4 regions of the Microbulbifer sp. MCCC 1A16149 genome follow, and region 2 is predicted to be linked to each of the others. Evidence: predicted binding sites of a transcription regulator. Region 2 holds the regulator's gene; each other region holds the start of a gene.

Region 1 (2,203 bases), 400 kb from region 2:
GCGGTCACACAGATACCGCCGTCAAAGTCACCGTGGAAAGTGGAGAAATAAATCTCCTCGGTGCCACACTCGCCAATGTGGTAGACGTCGGCACCCGCATCGCGCAGGCCGTTGGCCAGGGCATCGGTCAGCTCCCCACTGGTCAGGCGGATATCGTGGCCAACCACAACCCGGCGGGCGTCGAGAAACTGGGCAAAGGCGCGCCCCACTCGATAGGCGACGTCGGTGTTCAGTTCATCGGGCACACGGCCGCGCAAATCGTAGGCTTTAAAACAGGTTAATTCAGACATTCAGCCCTTCTCCCCAGGTAAATAGACATTCTTATAAACGTAATTGGTCGCTTCGATAAAACCGTCGACCGATCCACAGTCGAAACGGCGCCCCCTGAAGCGATAGGCCAGCACGCAGCCGCGCTTGGCCTGGGTCAGTAACGCATCGGTGATCTGCACCTCACCATTCTTGCCCGGCGGTGTCTCGCGGATCAGATCGAAAATATCCGGTGTCAGCACATAGCGACCGATGATCGCCATGTTGCTCGGCGCATCTTCCGCCTTGGGCTTTTCCACCATATCGGTGACCTGATACAGGCCTGGCTTGATTTCATTGCCGGCGATAACCCCGAACTTGTGAATCTGATCCTCCGGCACCTCTTCTACTGCAACAATGCTGCAGCGAAACTGTTTATACAGTTGCACCATCTGCCCCAGCACACCCAGCTCGTCGTTCAGGCACAGGTCGTCGGCCAGCACCACTGCAAACGCCTCGTCGCCGATCAGGCGCTGGCCCTGCAGGATCGCATCTCCCAAACCGCGCATTTCCCCCTGGCGGGTATAGGAGAAGCTGGCGCTGTCGATGACCTGGCGCACGCTATCCAGCGCGCGCTCCTTGCCGGTTCCGGCAATCTGGTGCTCGAGTTCGAAGTTGGTGTCGAAATGATCTTCGATGGCGCGTTTACCGCGTCCGGTGACAAAACCAATCTCGGTGAGGCCGGCTTCAATGGCCTCCTCTACCCCGTACTGCACCAGAGGTTTGTTCACCAGCGGCAACATTTCCTTGGGCATCGCCTTGGTTGCGGGCAGGAAGCGGGTTCCATACCCTGCAACCGGGAACAGGCATTTTTTCAGCATGACATCCCTCTCTGGACTTCGCGATCGGCGCCATCCCGCGCCGATTTTCGGCAACTTATCACAAAAGTATGGCAAGAATCAGTCCAAGCGCGCGATCACTTGTGACTGCTTCCAACCCAGTAGTGGCGCGCCCCGCAAACGGTCAAGGGCTAATTGGGACAGTTCTGGTCACAAAAAGGGTTATGACTGACTGGACAAGCTATCCTTAGCCCTTAGAATGCCGGCTCGTGTAAAGATTGCCCAGAATCGGGGACCCAATGAGTAATTTTGTTCAAAAAAGCAGCTACACCCGCGAAGAACTCCTGGCCTGTGGCCGTGGCGAGATGTTTGGCCCGGGCAACGCGCAGCTGCCCGCTCCCAACATGCTGATGCTGGATCGCATCACCCACATTGCCAAAGATGGCGGAGAGTTCGGTAAAGGGGAGCTGATCGCCGAACTGGATATCACGCCCGACCTGTGGTTCTTTGACTGCCATTTCCCCGGCGACCCGGTCATGCCCGGTTGTCTCGGTCTCGACGCCATGTGGCAGCTGCTGGGCTACTTCCTGGCCTGGAAAGGCAACCCCGGTCGCGGACGCGCCCTCGGTTGTGGCGAGGTCAAGTTCACCGGCCAGATCCTGCCGACCAACAAAAAGGTCACTTACCATATCCAGATGAGCCGACTGGTAGAGCGCAAGCTGGTTATGGGTATCGGTAACGGCTCCGTATCCGTGGACGGACGCGAGATCTACACCGCCAAAGACCTGCGTGTAGGCCTGTTCACCCGCACCGACAACTTTTGATCTTTCTGTCTGTCAGACATTCTCTGGCAGACAGATAGAAACACTGTCATATAAAAAAATAACAATTCACTCTACAAGTTTTATTGGAGATCACTATGCGCCGTGTAGCCATTACCGGAATGGGCATAACTTCCTGCATCGGCAATAACACCCAGGAAGTGCTGGCCTCCCTGAAAGCCGGCCGCAGCGGCATCCGCTACATGGAGGAATACGCCGAGCTGGGTCTGCGCAGCCAGATCGCCGGCGTAGTCGATATCGATATCAAGGAACATATCGATCGCAAGCACCTTCGCT
Region 2 (2,203 bases):
GAGCCGAGGCGCTCCCGGGCTACCAGCTGGTTGAAAACGGTATCGGAATCCAGATCGGGGTATTGTTCTGAAATCGCCTGGGCGATGTTGAGTAATAGCTTTTTCTTGCTACTCCCCGCCAGGTGGCAAAGGCTCAGGCGGGGAGAGAGTAGTGCGTCCAATGTCATAACTTACTGATGATCTAGCGGTACAGGCCAGCCGGTAACCTGATTGTGTTACGACTAGCGGTGACTGCGTAACTTTTCTTTGTGTTTCAGCAGCTGCCGGTCGAGTTTGTCGGCGAGAGAATCAATCGCCGCGTACATATCTTCCGATTCCGAATCTGCAAACACATCCTTGCCATTCACGTGAACCCGCGCTTCGGCTTTCTGGATGAGTTTGTCGACGGAAAGTATGACCTGTGTATTGGTGATCAGGTCGTGGTGGCGGGAGAGCTTGTCCAGTTTGGTCAGGCAGTAATCGCGAATGGCCGGAGTTACGTCAACATGATGGCCACTGATATTGATCTGCATGGATTTCTCCTCATCGGGTGCAACACAATTTGGCAGCACCCCCGCACAGGGCGGCAACCCTACTAGGAAGTGCGCCAGAATGGAAGGATACACTCAATGTCGGTGCATTGGTCGCTCAGAAAATGATCGCGGGAGGGTTGCAGTGCCCCGGCTTTGTGACCTGACTGGTTAAACCAGTCGTTTTCGCTCGCTGGAGGAGGGGATTCCCATGGATTCCCGGTATTTCGCCACCGTGCGTCGGGCCACCTTGATTCCCTGTGAATCCAGCTCCTGGGTGATCTTGTTGTCCGACAGGGGCTTGCGCGGCTGCTCGGCGTCGATCAGCTTGCGGATCAGTGCGCGGATGGCAGTAGATGAGGCATCCTCGCCGGAGTCGGTGCTGACATGGCTCGAGAAGAAGTACTTGAGCTCGAACACACCGCGTGGGGTGAGCATGTACTTCTGGGTGGTTACCCGGGAAATGGTGGATTCGTGCATGCCGATGGTTTCGGCAATGTTCGCCAGCACCATGGGTTTCATGGCCTCCGGTCCCAGTTCGAAAAATCCCTGCTGCTTTTCCACGATACAGCTGGCGACCTTGAGCAGGGTCTCGTGGCGGCTCTGCAGACTTTTCAGGAACCAGCGCGCCTCCTGCAGGTTGTCGCGCAGGTAGTTGTTCTCGCTGGAGTTGTCGGCGCGCTTGATCAGCGATGCATAGGCGTCGTTGATGCGTAGCTTGGGCGTTGTTTCGGGGTTAAGTTCCACCACCCAGCGCTGCTGTCTACGGCTCACGATGACGTCCGGCACCACATACTGGGGCTCTTCGCCGCCAAAAGCCTCGCCGGGGTAGGGCGTGAGGGTCTGGATCAGGCGCATGACTTCGCCCAGCTGGGATTCGCTGAGGCGGGTGCGGCGGCTCAGTTGGCGAAAGTCCCGTTTCCCCAGCAGGTCCAGGTGTTGGTCCACCACGATCAATGCCTGGGGCAACCACGGTGTTTCCGTCGGTTGTTGGCGCAGCTGAAGCAGCAGGCTCTCGCGCAGGTCACGGGCGCCACAGCCCACCGGCTCAAACTGCTGGATGGTTTTCAGGACCGCGAGAACCTCGTCGATTTCGACTTCGAGGGCCTCGGCCATTTCGTCCAGGTCTGAATCCAGGAAACCGTTGGGGGCAATGGCGTCGATCAGTGACTCGCCGATCAGCTTGTCGCCATCGGTTAGCGGAGTGAGATTGAGCTGCCACAGCAGGTGATCCTGCAGGCTCTCGGATACCGCGTTGCGGTGTTCGAGGGCGAAGTCTTCCCCGTCGCCGCCGGTGTAGCTGCCGCCGGTATAGATGTCGTCCCAGCGGGTATCCACCGGTAGGTCATCCGGGATCTCGCTGTTCCAGTCGCCATCGGCAGTGGACTCGTTCTTGGCCTCGAGGGCGCTCTCGCGCTCGGCGGCTTCGCGCTCCTGGCCTTCGGAGCTGGCGGGGGTGTTCTGATCCTGGTGTGTCTCGCCGGCGTGCTCGTCAAAGTCCGATTCCAGTAGCGGATTGCTGTCGAGCGCCGACTGGATTTCCTGTTGCAGGTCCAGGGTCGACAGCTGCAGCAGGCGAATGGCCTGTTGCAGCTGGGGCGTCATCGTCAGCTGGGTACCGAGTTTTAACTGGAGTGACTGCTTCATAAGGGGGTATGCCGGCAGAATTATCTGGCGTTGGTGCGCTGTACAGA
Region 3 (2,203 bases), 360 kb from region 2:
GAATGGACCGGGCGCAGGCTGGAGCATCCGGCGGTGGTCAAGGTGTTTCCGCCGCGCAAGGACCGCAAGTTTCTCTACCACATCATGGAATATGTGGACGGCCAGAACCTGCGTCAGTGGATGCAGCTGAATCCGGAGCCGCCACTGGATCAGGTGCGCAATCTGGTACAGCAGCTGGTGAGCGCGTTGCGCCGTCTGCAGCGGCTGGAGATTGTGCACGGTGACCTCAAGCCGGAAAACATCATGGTGGATAGTGATGGGCGGCTGAAGCTGATCGATCTCGGCGGCGCAAATGCGGCGGGCCTGCAGGAGCTGCTTCGTTATCAGGATAGCGCACCGCCGGGCAGCAAAAATTATTGCGCACCGGAATACTTTATGGGGGACGCGGCCAGTCATCGTTCCGATATCTTTTCCCTCGGGGTGATCGCCTACGAGCTGCTGACCGGTCACTATCCTTATAAGGAACGCTTTGGCAGCAGTCACTACCACCTGAAAAGCTACGCCAATATGCGTTACCGCAGCGCACAGCAGCACCGGGATGATCTGCCGGATTGGATCGACGGTGCCCTGCGTCGCGCCTGCGCACCGGATCCGAAAAACCGCTACCCGGCGTTGTCGGAGTTCGTGCACGATCTCAGCACACCGAATAGCAGGTTCATCAATCGTGAAAAGCCGCCGCTGATGGAACGCAACCCCCTGCTGTTCTGGCAGGTAGTGGCCGCGCTGGCGATCCTGTCGCACCTTTTGTACTTCCTGTAACCGCCCAGCTGCGCCCACGTGCCAACTTGGGGCGCAAACTCTAAATCCGCACCAATTTGTCGCACCCAATCCCGAAAAATATTTAACAGCCTGCACAAACCCTGTGGTTTCCCTGTGCCTGGCGGTCTTCCGCAAGTTGGCACAGAGATTGAATGTTATTTGTCACAATCCGAAATTCTTTTAGCAAGGCAACGGCGCCTGACACTCTTCGACAGAAGAGGGGACGCCCGTGCAGCCTTCCGCTATCCCGGCCCACCCCGCTTTCCTTCTGTCGCGAATGTCAGGAACCAGTACCTGGTACCAGACTTAGTTAAATACGGCAGAGATCATGGTTAAGCAAAAAATCGTCGTCATCGGCAACGGCATGGTGGGTCACCACTTCCTCGAGCAACTGGCAAACCGTCCCGAACGGGAAATGTTCGACGTGCTGGTATTCTGTGCCGAACCCCGCCCCGCTTACGACCGGGTTCACCTCTCTGAATACTTCGGCGGCCGCACCGCAGACGACCTGGCCATGGGCAAGGTTGAGCAGTACCGGGAGTGGGGCTACGACCTGCGCCTGAACGATGCCGCCGTCAGCATCGACCGCGAGGCCAAGGTAATCACTTCTGCGAGCGGTGCCTCCGAGTCTTACGATCATCTGGTTCTCGCCACCGGTTCCTATCCGTTTGTTCCGCCGATCCCCGGCCACGAACACGACAAGTGCTTTGTTTACCGCACCCTGGAAGATCTGGACAAAATCCAGGCCGCAGCCAAAAACGGCAAGGTGGGTGTTGTGGTCGGCGGTGGCCTGCTGGGTCTGGAAGCAGCCAACGCTCTGAAGCAGCTGGGCCTGGAAGCCCACGTGATCGAGTTTGCCCCGGGCCTGATGTCGGTACAGCTGGACGAAGGCGGTTCAAAACTGCTGCGCGAAAAAATTGAAGAGCTGGGTGTGACTGTGCACACCAGCACAGCCACCGAACTGATCGAAGAAGTGGACGGTGGTCGTCTCCGTATGAACTTCAAGGGCGACAAATCCCTGGACACCGACCTGATCGTGTTCTCCGCCGGTATCCGCCCGGAAGACAAGCTGGCCAACTCCGCCGGCATCGAGCTGGGCGAGCGCGGCGGTATCATGATCGACAACCACTGCCGTACTTCCGACAAGAATATCTTCGCCATCGGCGAGTGCGCCCTGTTCGACAACCGTATTTTCGGTCTGGTTGCACCGGGTTACACCATGGCGCGTACCGCGGTATCCCTGCTATGCGGTGAAGCCGCGGAGTTTAACGGCGCCGACATGAGCACCAAGTTGAAGCTGCTGGGTGTGGATGTCGGTTCCATCGGCGATGCCCACGGCCGCGCGGAAGGTTCTGCGGCAATCACTTTTGTGGATGAGCAGACCGGCGTTTACAAGCGCATGATCACCGACAGCGAAGGCAAGAAACTGCGCGGTGCGGTGCTG
Region 4 (2,203 bases), 1.5 Mb from region 2:
TTCAAAGGCACCGCCCTGATAAGCGGCTACCGCGCTGTCGAGATCCGAGTGCGCGGTCATGATGATAATCGGCAGCTCCGGACGTTCGGACTGGAATCGCTGCAGCAATTTAAATCCGTCGGAGCCCGGCATGCGAATATCGCTGATCACCACATCCGGGGACTCACTGTAAAAGTCATCCAGGGCGCGATCGCCATTTTCGTAACAGGTGGTGTCAATCCCGGCACGGGAGAGGGCGCGCTCCAGTACCCAGCGGATGGAGCGGTCGTCATCAATGATCCAAACGCGATTGTTCATAATAATTTTCCGGCCTGCGTTTTTACTTTCGAATAATTTGTAATGTCTTCAAGTCCGCTGCGGCTATTCACTCGCCAGCGGTAAATAAATCTGGAATTCGGTCTGTCCCGGCTCGCTTTCGCATTTAATCAGCCCCCGGTGCTGATTGATGATGTGCTGGGAAATGGATAGTCCCAGCCCGGAACCCTCAGCGCGTCCGGAAATCATCGGGTAGAAAATACGCTCGCGAATTTCCTCCGGAATCCCCGGGCCGTTGTCCAGGATGTCGATTCGACAAACCAGCGGACAGTGCCTGCGGCCGATGGTGAACTGACGCTGTACCCGGGTACGGATCGTCAGGCTGCCGGCTTCCAGTCCGATACTTTCGGCGATGGCCTGCATCGCATTGCGCGCGATATTCAATACAGCCTGAATCAATTGCTCGCTGTCTGCGGGGATATCCGGTATCGACGGGTCGTAGTCCCGCTTGATAATCAGCGCTCCGTCGCACTCCGCTTCGATCAACTGGGCCGCGCGCTCGGTAATCGAGTGCACGTTCACCGGCAGCAGCTTCACCGGCTGGCGGGGCCCCAGCATGCGGTCCACCAGATTGCGCAGGCGATCCGCCTCTTCGATGATGATCTGGGTGTATTCACCGAGACCCTCGTCGTTCAGATCTACCAGTTCCCTTTGCAGCAACTGTGCCGCTCCGCGAATTCCGCCCAGTGGATTTTTCACTTCGTGTGCCATGCCCCGAACCAGGTTGCGGGTGGTCTCCTGGGCGGAGATCAGCGCGTCCTCGCGGGCGATGCGCAACAGGCGATCCATGGACTGCACTTCCAGCAATAACAGCCCGAGATCGGTGAGCGGGGTCACCGAGTAGTCGACGGTGCATTCTTCCAGGTTGTGCAGCAGCCACAGGGCGCGGCGCACCGTGTACTTCTCTCCGGTAGCCAGCGCAGAGCGCAGGGCCTGCTGGGCGGAGCGGGACTCGCGCACCACCTCTTCCAGAGGCAATCCGATAGAGCGGGCACTGGACGCCGCAACCAGATCTTCCGCAGCGGAGTTGAGGTAGCACAGGGACAGGTTCTCATCGAGCACCAAAACGGCCGAGGTGAGGTTGTCCAAAAGCAGACGTAACTGACGGTCCTTGAGCATTCGGGGGTCCGATTCTGTTCATATCTCCGGTTCGCTTAATGGCAGTGCAAGAAGCAAACCAAAATGGCGCAAAAACCCGGACACAGGGAAAGGTTTCAGGGGCGTCGGCGCGCGACAGCACACCATAATGCACCAATCTTGTGCATAGAGCAAAAAACAATCAACTTTGATGCTCACAACGGAGCACGGGAAGAATTCGGCGGCTGGGCGTGCACGAGAAGGGACGGTGGACGCCAGGGCGAGGAGAGAGAAGGCGCCCCGGTGCGCAAGTTTGGCGCAGCAGGGCGGGTAAGAAGGAGATCAGCTCAACGGGGCTTGGGCTTTGGCGGCTTGGCCACACCCGGCGCCTGCGGCAGTTTTGGCATCTGCGGCGCCTGCTGGGCCGGGTAATCGGGCACTTGTCCGCCGGGACGCTTCACATGGATCTGGATCGCCTGGGACTGGGCCAGCGGCTGTCCGCCGGCGCTGAGCAATACCGCCTGCACGGTATGCGTGCCGCGCTCCAGCGCGGAAATATCCAGGCTGGTGCCGGAGGACATACCCGACCAGCGCTGCCCATCGATCACCGCATAGAAGGCGTAGCCATCGCGCGGCACCGGATTGAGCGCCACCTGCAACACGATAAACCGCTGCCCCGGGGGGATGGTGGCATCGTTGGCAGGGCTGACAATGGAGAAATTCACCGGGCCCTGGTCGCTTCCGCGGCGCTCCCGATCGTCCTGATCCCGCGGCGACAGTTTGCGTGTGGGCAGCGGCAGGGGTGGCGCTA

Evidence for each region. The regulator sigma-54, encoded in region 2, starts transcription at its own class of promoters, with help from an activator protein. The targets are predictions, from matches to a motif close to TGGCACANNNNTTGCNNT.
Region 1: the regulator sigma-54 is predicted to act here: its motif matches at 1,196-1,213, upstream of galU (UTP--glucose-1-phosphate uridylyltransferase GalU).
Region 3: the regulator sigma-54 is predicted to act here: its motif matches at 897-914, upstream of nirB (nitrite reductase large subunit NirB).
Region 4: the regulator sigma-54 is predicted to act here: its motif matches at 1,478-1,495, upstream of glnL (nitrogen regulation protein NR(II)).

The regions. Positions count from the first base shown of each region.
Region 1 is NZ_CP185959.1:605,429-607,631, reverse strand. Features, by position in the region: gene ACONT6_RS02595 (phosphomannomutase) at 1-290, opposite strand, end outside; gene galU (UTP--glucose-1-phosphate uridylyltransferase GalU) at 291-1,127, opposite strand; gene fabA (3-hydroxyacyl-[acyl-carrier-protein] dehydratase FabA) at 1,385-1,909, shown strand; gene fabB (beta-ketoacyl-ACP synthase I) at 2,005-2,203, shown strand, end outside.
Region 2 is NZ_CP185959.1:1,006,750-1,008,952, forward strand. Features, by position in the region: gene ptsN (PTS IIA-like nitrogen regulatory protein PtsN) at 1-167, opposite strand, end outside; gene hpf (ribosome hibernation-promoting factor, HPF/YfiA family) at 222-512, opposite strand; gene ACONT6_RS04100 (RNA polymerase factor sigma-54) at 681-2,156, opposite strand.
Region 3 is NZ_CP185959.1:647,404-649,606, reverse strand. Features, by position in the region: gene ACONT6_RS02770 (protein kinase domain-containing protein) at 1-759, shown strand, start outside; gene nirB (nitrite reductase large subunit NirB) at 1,088-2,203, shown strand, end outside.
Region 4 is NZ_CP185959.1:3,977,987-3,980,189, forward strand. Features, by position in the region: gene glnG (nitrogen regulation protein NR(I)) at 1-297, opposite strand, end outside; gene glnL (nitrogen regulation protein NR(II)) at 361-1,434, opposite strand; gene ACONT6_RS16410 (DUF4124 domain-containing protein) at 1,740-2,203, opposite strand, start outside.